3 regions of the Anaerosalibacter sp. Marseille-P3206 genome follow, and region 3 is predicted to be linked to each of the others. Evidence: a T-box and tRNA genes for the amino acid it is inferred to sense, from the RefSeq annotation. Region 3 holds a T-box; the other regions hold tRNA genes.
The links. The T-box of region 3 lies ahead of leuS (leucine--tRNA ligase). A T-box ahead of a tRNA ligase gene usually reads a tRNA of that ligase, here a tRNA-Leu.
Positions count from the first base shown of each region.

Region 1: it has a tRNA-Leu gene. The T-box ahead of leuS (leucine--tRNA ligase) is inferred to sense a tRNA for this amino acid. The anticodon was not compared.
Region 2: it has a tRNA-Leu gene. The T-box ahead of leuS (leucine--tRNA ligase) is inferred to sense a tRNA for this amino acid. The anticodon was not compared.

Region 1 covers NZ_FUHM01000001.1:28,751-31,956, forward strand. The annotation lists gene BQ9840_RS00225 (peptide ABC transporter substrate-binding protein) at 1-1,290, shown strand, start outside; tRNA gene BQ9840_RS00230 (tRNA-Leu) at 1,416-1,502, shown strand; gene rsxC (electron transport complex subunit RsxC) at 1,831-3,162, shown strand; gene BQ9840_RS00240 (RnfABCDGE type electron transport complex subunit D) at 3,181-3,206, shown strand, end outside.
Region 2 covers NZ_FUHM01000002.1:712,818-716,023, forward strand. The annotation lists gene tig (trigger factor) at 6-1,295, opposite strand; tRNA gene BQ9840_RS04760 (tRNA-Leu) at 1,454-1,537, opposite strand; gene BQ9840_RS04765 (peptide-binding protein) at 1,698-3,206, opposite strand, start outside.
Region 3 covers NZ_FUHM01000002.1:290,111-293,316, reverse strand. The annotation lists gene asnS (asparagine--tRNA ligase) at 1-1,248, shown strand, start outside; T-box leader at 1,325-1,535, shown strand; gene leuS (leucine--tRNA ligase) at 1,583-3,206, shown strand, end outside.

The DNA of each region.
Region 1 (3,206 bases), on a different contig from region 3:
TTGATTTTGAGTGGGGTTAAACCTTTTGGTTCATCTGATATACGTCATGTTTTAGATGTAAATGTAACAGGAGATTATACTTTAAAAATAATATTTGATAAAAGTTATAGTAATGCATTAGAAATATTGACATTTCCAATAATACCAAAACATAGATTTGCAATGGGAAAAAGTGAAAAAGACTCTTATTTAAATGCTTTAGCAAGTAATATAACTCCAGTTGGAACTGGACCTTACAAATTTGATGAATATGAGAAGTTGAAAACTATTAAACTTAAAGTAAATGAGAGTTGGTGGAAAGGTAAACCCTATATAGAAACTATTATAGGCAAAATGTTAGATGATGATGAATTGGTTCTCACTTCTTTTGAAACAGGACAGATAGATTTAGCTAATACAGTAGGTATTGATTGGGAGAAATATGCACAAAGTGAAAGAGTTAAAATATATGAATATATTGGGCAGAACTATGAGTTTCTAGCTTTTAACTTTTCAAAGAAGATGTTCCAAGGAGAATCTGGAGTTGCAATTAGAAAGGCAATTGCTTATGGTATAGATATTCAAGATATAATACAAAAAGTATATTTGGGACATGCTACTCAAATTGATGTTCCAATTCACCCTAATTCTTGGCTTGTAAGTGAAGATGCTAATGCCTATGGATATAATACTACTGTTGCAAAAAAAATATTAGAAGACGCCGGATGGACTAATGTTGATGGAATTTATAGAGATGAATCTGGGAATAAGCTTTCTATAACATTGACAACAGATAACAATAACTTGCTTAGAATAAAAGCAGCTGATATGATTGCAGAGAACTTAAATGCTATTGGAATAGAGGTAATAAAAGATTATAATACAAATATTCCTGATAAGCTAACAGATGAAATGATAAACAATGAATGGGAAAAGTTTCAAGGAAAGATTTCCAAAGGAAACTTTGATGTAGCATTATTAGGGTGGAATTTGGCAAGTATTCCTGATTTGTCCTTTGCTTTTCATTCGTCTCAGATAAAACAAGGAACAAATTTTATAAGATATAGTGATGAAAAAATGGATGAATTATTGGTGGGCGCTTTTAGTGCACCAAATAGGAATATGAAAAGTGAAGCCTATAAAAAGTTACAAAATCATATCGTAGAAGAACTACCCTATGTGAGCCTTTATTTTAGAAATAAATCAATACTTGTAGATAAGAAAATAAAAGGAAATATATCTCCTACTTTTTTTAATATATATTCTAATATTGAAGAATGGTATATTTCCAGTGAATACCATAAAAAATAAGGGTTGATAATATTTAAAAAATGTTTATAATATTACTATGGATGAATGATTGTAAAAAAGGTGGAATTAGCATATGTAATTTGCTGTTCCACCTATTAGTAGTTGAGACAATGATTTAAATCTATGCAGAGGTGGTGGAATTGGTATACACGATAGCTTGAGGGGCTATTGGTGGAAACGCTGTGAGGGTTCGAATCCCTTCCTCTGCACCAACTAAAAATAGGTTTAAGATATTTTTACTTTATAATAAATATCTTAAACCTATTTTTTTATTTATTTTATTTAAGTATAAAGGCCTACTATGTGAGTTTTTTAACAATATATACAAGTTTATAAAATAGTGCTATAATTAAAATATCATAATGAAAGAGACCCAAATGAAGATTTATGGGTCTTTTAATATGATATTTCCGTTTTACTAAAAAAAGTATTTGATAAAATTAGTACTTAATTTTTTAAATGTGTTAAAAGTTAAAAGGGCTTCATGGATTAAAAATTATAGAAGCCTTTTTTACAATATCATTAAGAGAGGTGGAAAAGATGAAGCTAGAGAATCTTACTTTTAAAGGAGGAGTTCATGTTCCTCATTATAAGGAATTAACACAAGGAATTCCCCTTAAAAGTGCAAAAGAACCAGAAATGGTTATTATACCTTTACAACAACATATTGGAGCTCCTTGTGATCCACTGGTAAAGGTTGGTGACAGGGTAAAAGTAGGACAGAAAATCGGACAAGCTAAGGCATTTGTGTCAGCGCCTGTTCATTCAAGCATAGCTGGTATTGTTAAAAAAATAGCACCTATGACTACACCTACTGGAATGAATATCAATTGTATAACAATTGAGTCAGATGGAACTAATGAATTAGATGAGAGTGTGAAACCAAAGGGTACATTAGAATCCCTTAGTTCCAAAGAAGTACTTGAAATCATTAAGGAATCTGGAATTACCGGTATGGGTGGTGCAGGATTTCCTACTCATGTTAAATTATCACCACCACCAGAGAAGAAAATCGACACCATAATATTAAATGGAGCAGAATGTGAGCCTTACCTTACTGCTGACCATAGATTAATGTTAGAAAGACCTGAAATGGTCGTATTAGGTTTAAAAGCAATAATGAAGGCTGTTGAAGTAGATAGAGGTTTTATAGCTATAGAGGATAACAAGCCTGATGCTATTGATTCAATGAGAAAGGCCTGTGCTGGGGAAACAAATATTAAATTAGTAACTTTAAAGGCAAAGTTTCCTCAAGGAGATGAAAAGCGTATTATCAACGCAGTAACAGGAAGAGAAGTACCATCTGGAGGACTTCCAATGGATGTTGGCGTTGTTGTTGATAACGTAGGTACAGCAAATGCAATAGCAGAAGCTATTAAATTTGGAAAACCATTATATGAGAGAATAGTTACAGTTACAGGAAAAGGAATTATGGAACCACAAAACTTAATTGTAAAAATTGGAACTTCTTTTAATGAGGTAATTGAACAATGTGGTGGTTATAAAGGAACTCCTGGAAAACTGATTATGGGTGGACCAATGATGGGATTAAGTCAATTTACAGATGAAATACCTGTTATCAAAGGAACTTCAGGTATTTTGATACTAACTGAAGAAGAAGTAAAACCACAACCAGTAGCACCATGTATTAAATGTGGTAAATGTGTACAAGTATGTCCAGTTCATTTACAACCATTATATATTAGCAAATTTTCTTTAAATAAGAAATATGATAAAGCTGAAGAATCAAGGGCATTAGATTGTATTGAATGTGGTTCATGTTCTTTTATTTGTCCAGCTAAAAGACCTTTAGTAGAGTCAATTAGGGTGGCAAAAAGAGAGATAATTGCAAAGAGGAAAAAAGCTAAATAAAGATAGGAGGAATAACTAATGAATAATACACTATTCGCCTCTTC
Region 2 (3,206 bases), 420 kb from region 3:
TATATTTACATAAACCTTGCATTTTCCATTAATGCTTCAATGGTCTTATCTCTAATTATACCCGACTTTAAGTATTCTAAATCTCCTAGTTTCATATCCTCTTTGAATTTTTCTACATCTTCGTGATTATATTCTTTAGCCATTCTTTCCAATTCTTTTTCTAAATCTTCATCTGAAGCTTCAATATTTTCGACTTTTGCTATTTCTTCTAATACAAGTTCTGTTCTAACTCTTGTTTCAGCAGATGGTCTTATTTGTTCTTTCAAATCTTCAATTGATGAATTAGTCAATTCAAAATATCTATCAATTGAAAGTCCTTGTAATCTCAATCTGTAATCAAATTGTCCTATTTCATTTTTAACCTGATTTTCGATTAATACTTCTGGTATATCTACTTGACATGCTTCTACTACTTTTTCTATTACCTTGCTTTCTCTTTCAATTTCTTCTTTGTTTTTAGCTTCCTTTTCTAGTCTTTCTTTTATACTTGCTTTTAATTCTTCTAATGTATCAAATTCGCTTACATCTTTTGCAAATTCATCATCAAGTTCTGGAAGCTCTTTTTCTTTGATATCATTGATTGTAACTTTGAAATTAGCTTTTTTGCCTTTTAAACTGTCTTCAAAGTAATCTTCTGGGAAAGTAACTTCTACATCTACTTCTTCACCTTTTTTCTTGCCAATTAATTGTTCTTCAAAACCAGGAATAAATCTTCCAGATCCAATTTCAAGTTGTTGGTTTTCTGCTGTGCCACCTTCAAATTGCTCTCCATCTATGTAGCCTGCAAAATCAACATTTAATATATCTTTTTCCTTTGCTTCTCTATCAGAAGCATCTACTAATCTTGAATTCATTTCTTGAAGGTTTTTAACTTCATTTTCTACATCCGCATCTGTAACATTATACTCCACTTTTTCAACTTCTATGTTTTTATATTCTCCTAAAGTAACTTCTGGTTTAATAGTAACTTCAATTTTAAAAATAACTGGTTTTCCCTTTTCTAGTTGCTCAATATCAACTTCTGGTGAATCTACTGGTTCAAGTTCTAATTCGTCAATAGCCTTTTCATATTCTTCAGGTAATATAATATTTAACGCTTCTTCATAAAATATACCTTCACCATAATTCATTTCAATAATTTTTTTTGGTGCCTTACCTTTTCTAAAACCTGGTATACTGAATCTACCTCTCAATTTCATATATGCCTTTTGTACTGCTTTTTCAAATTTATCTTCACTCACTTCAATAGTAAAGGTTGCACGATTATTCTCTTTCTTTTCTAAAACAGAATTCATATCTATTTTCCTCCTTAATCACTTTTTTTATTTTCCAGTTAAGTTAAACTATTATACCATAAAATTATATCATAAAATATATGTATATCAAAGTAATCTATTTGTTTTCTATTATTCTATAATATGAAAAAAACCAATGGAATAACCACTGGTTTAGTTGGTGCGGGAAAGAGGACTTGAACCCCCACGTCAAAGACACTAGATCCTAAGTCTAGCGCGTCTGCCAATTCCGCCATTCCCGCATAGCTTCTAAAAAACTTACCTTTTTATTATAACACAACCAATTTGCTTGTCAATATTTTTTTGAAAAAAATTTAAATAATAGAAAATAAGCCTTGTTAATAAAATAAAAACCCGGAAAACCGGGTTTTTATTTTATTAATATTTTTATTACAATAAAAATTATTGTGCTATTTCAACATTTAGTATTACATTACGATTTGTAAAGCTTACATATGGTGATGTGTTCCAGTTACTAACACGTTCATTAACTGCTTCCCATTCTAAGTTTTGAGTTAAGAACATATATGGTAGTTCTTCGTTCATCAATTTAGCCCATTCATGATAAATTTCAGCACGTTTTGTTTGATCAAATTCTTTTCTTCCAGCTTCCATTAGCTTATCATTTTCTTCATTTCTAAATCCAACTGAGTTATTTCCTGAAGGAATATCTTGTGAAGAATGGAATAATTCTAATGCGTCTGGATCAATACTTAATGACCAAGCCATATTGTACATATCAAATTCACGTTTATCATAAACTTTTTCAACTAATGAGTTGTATTCCATTAAGTTTGGTTCTACCTTAACACCAATCTTTTCCCAATCAGCTTTTAACATTGGAATCATAGTTTCAACAAATTTACTATCAGTATAAGTATCCCATACAAAGTCTAATTTATTGCCGTCTTTTTCTCTGATTCCATCTGCTCCTGGCATCCAGCCTGCTTCTTCAAGAAGTGCTATAGCTTTATCTGGATCATATGCATAGTCGTTTATATCATCTGTATATGCCCATGATACTTGTGAAATAGGTACATTACATACTTTTGCATATCCTTGATAGTATACATCAACAAATTGTTGTCTATTAAATCCATACATTAATGCTTGACGAACTCTCTTGTCAGCAAGTCTTTCATCTCTTAAGTTCCATCCCATGTATCCATAACCATTTTGAGGATATTCAACTATATTTACATATCCAGTACCTTCAATAATTTCTTTGTTTTCTCCCTTAGGTGGAACTTGGATTTGAACGTCAATTGTTCCTTTTTCAATTTCTGACATAGATGTTTCACCAGTAGTAAATTTGAAAATAATTTTATCAACTTTTGCAGCTCCCATGAAGTAATCTGGGTTAGCTTTAAATTCTATATATTGTTTTGGTTCAAATTTTTCAAGTACAAATGGACCTGATCCCATTGGAGTTTGCATTTGTTCTTTTATAGCTTCTACATTTCCTTTTTTGTATTCTGGAAAAGCATGTTTTGGCATTATTGCAAAACTACAGTCCCAAATATGTGTTGTAAGTGCTTCAGTAAATGTAAATGAAATAGTGTGGTCGTCAATTACTTTGATACCTTCAATACTTTCAGCATTACCATCTCTGTACTCATTAAGTCCAACAATTTGACTTACTTGATCTGTATATCTTCCATCATAAGTTGGGTCACATAGAACCATGTAAGTAAATTCAATGTCTTTTGCTGTTAATGGTTCTCCATCACTAAACTTAACATCATCTCTTAAGTGGAAAGTATAAGTCTTATGATCTTCTGATAATTCCCATTCTTTTGCTACATGAGGAACTGGATTTCCCTCTTCATCATTGCTTAGTAGTCCATCATAAATCAAATCTACAACATATCCATCATATGATGTACTATAGTATACAGGTATAAAATCACC
Region 3 (3,206 bases):
AATCTTCAAGTTGTTTTTGATGAGAAGTTAGATAACTTTAAGGAAATAACAAAATTACCTATTAGTTCGTCTATAGTGGTAGAAGGAGTTTTAGATCCTACTCCAGAGGCAAAACAGCCTTTTGAAATAAAAGCTACAAATATAAAAGTTGAGGGATATTCTTCACCAGATTTTCCACTTCAAAAGAAAAGACATAGTTTTGAATATTTAAGAACTATAGCTCATTTAAGACCAAGAAGTAATGCTTTTTCAGCAGTATTTAGAATAAGATCATTAGTTGCCTATGCAATACACAAGTTTTTCCAAGAGAGAGGCTTTGTTTATGTTCATACCCCAATTATTACTTCTAGTGATGCTGAGGGTGCTGGAGAAATGTTTAGGCTTACAACATTAGATTTAAATAAATTACCACTTGATGAAGACAATAAAATTGATTTTAGTGAAGATTTCTTTGAAAAAGAGACAAATTTAACTGTAAGTGGACAATTAGAAGCAGAAGCCTATGCACTAGCTTTTAGAAATGTATACACATTTGGGCCAACTTTTAGAGCTGAAAATTCTAATACAGCAAGACATGCAGCAGAATTTTGGATGGTGGAACCAGAAATTGCTTTTGCTGATTTAAGAGATGACATGGAACTGGCAGAAGATATGATGAAGTATATCATTAATTATGTAATGGAAAATGCAAGGGAAGAAATGGAGTTTTTCAACTCTTTTGTAGATAAAGGCTTATTTGATAGACTTGATAATGTAGTAAATTCTGATTTTGAACGTATAACTTATACTGAAGCAGTTGAATTACTTTTAAAATCAAAAGAGAAATTCCAATATCCTGTTAAATGGGGAATAGACTTACAAACTGAGCATGAAAGATATATAACTGAAAAAATATTTAAAAAACCAGTGTTTGTAACTGATTATCCAAAGGATATAAAAGCTTTTTATATGAGATTAAATGATGATGGAAAGACTGTAGCAGCTATGGACTTATTAGTACCAGGAGTTGGAGAAATAATCGGGGGAAGTCAAAGGGAAGAAAGATTAGATATACTTGAAAAGAGATTAGAAGAACTAGGTATGGATAAGGAAAACTATTGGTGGTATTTAGAGCTTAGAAAATATGGTGGTACTAAACATGCTGGATTTGGCTTAGGTTTTGAAAGAGCTATTATGTATATAACTGGTATGAGTAATATTAGAGATGTAATACCTTTCCCAAGGACTGTAGGGTCAGCTGAATTTTAATAAATGTACCTTGATTTAATATTTTATATCTGTTATAATACGTTTCAAATTGACTTATTGAAATTTGTAATATAATAGTAATGCTTTGAAAGGAAGTAGTAAGCCCCATCTTCATACAGAGAGCTGCTGGTTGGTGAAAAGCAGTAGAAGTAAAGCTGAACTCGTCCTTGAGCTGTTAAGGTGAATTGTACGTAGCCTTAGCCGGTTGAAACCGTTAAAATTATGAGTGGGTAGATATATTGTCTACCAATTAGTGTGGTACCGCGAAGATTGCCTTCGTCTCTATATTTGAGATGAAGGTTTTTTTATTTAAAAAATTGAAGGAGGTTATGAAATGACAGAGTATAATCCAAAGCAGATTGAAAAAAAGTGGCACGATATTTGGGATGAAAAAGAAGTATTTAAAACAAGTAATGATAAGTCAAAGCCAAAGTTTTATGCATTAATAGAGTTTCCTTATCCATCAGGTCAAGGTCTTCATGTAGGTCATCCAAGACCTTATACAGCTCTTGATGTTGTGTCAAGGAAGAGAAGATTTCAAGGATACAATGTATTATATCCTATGGGTTGGGATGCTTTTGGTTTGCCAACTGAAAATTTTGCTATTAAGAATAAAATACATCCAAAAGTAGTTACAGAAAAAAATGTGGCTAGATTTAAGAGTCAACTTAAATCAATAGGTTTTTCTTTTGATTGGTCAAAGGAGATGAATACAACAGATCCTGGATATTATAAGTGGACTCAGTGGATATTTTTAAAGATGTTTGAAAAAGGCCTAGCATATAAGCAAGAGATGCCAATAAATTGGTGTACATCTTGTAAAGTTGGATTAGCTAATGAAGAAGTTGTAAATGGTGTATGTGAGCGTTGTGGAGGAGAAGTAGTTCATAAGGTAAAAAACCAATGGATGCTTAAAATTACAGAATACGCTGATAGACTTATAAATGACTTAGAAATGGTTGATTATATAGAAAGAGTTAAAGCGCAGCAAATAAACTGGATTGGTAGATCTAAGGGAATGGAAGTGGATTTTCAAATAAGTGGTACTGATAAAAAGTTGAGGGTATTTACTACACGTCCAGATACACTTTTTGGTTCTACTTATATGGTAATATCTCCTGAACATCCTCTTATCAATGAGTATAGTGATAGAATATCAAATATGGAAGAAATAAGAAGGTATCAAGAGGCAAGTAGTAAAAAATCCGATTTTGAAAGAACAGAATTAGTTAAGGAAAAAACGGGAGTAGAGATAAGTGGATTAAAAGCAATAAATCCAGCTACAGGTAAAGAAATACCTATTTGGACATCTGATTATGTTCTTATGAGTTATGGAACAGGAGCAATAATGGCTGTACCAGCTCATGATAGTAGAGATTGGGAATTTGCAAAGAAATTTAATTTACCAATTGTAGAAGTGGTAAGAGGAGGAAACGTAGAAGAGGAAGCTTATACCGATACTCAAACTGGTATATTAGTAAATTCTGGTTTCTTGGATGGGTTGGAAGTAGATAGGGCAAAGGAAAAAATAAGCAATTGGTTAGAAGAAGAAGGATTAGGTAAAAGAAAAACTAATTATAAATTAAGAGACTGGGTGTTTTCACGCCAAAGATATTGGGGAGAACCAATTCCTCTAGTTTATTGTGATAAATGTGGTTGGGTACCTATACCAGAAAATGAACTTCCATTAATGTTACCAGAAGTTGAAAACTATGAACCAACTGATAATGGAGAATCACCACTAGCTAAGATTACAGACTGGGTAGAGACTACTTGTCCTAAATGTGGTGGAAAAGCTACAAGGGAAACTGATACAATGCCTCAATGGGCAGGGTCATCATGGTACTTCCTAAGATATATAGATCCACATAATGAAAATGAAATAGCAAGCAAGGAAGAACTTGATTATTGGCTTCCTGTTGATTGGTACAATGGAGGAATGGAACATACAACTCTAC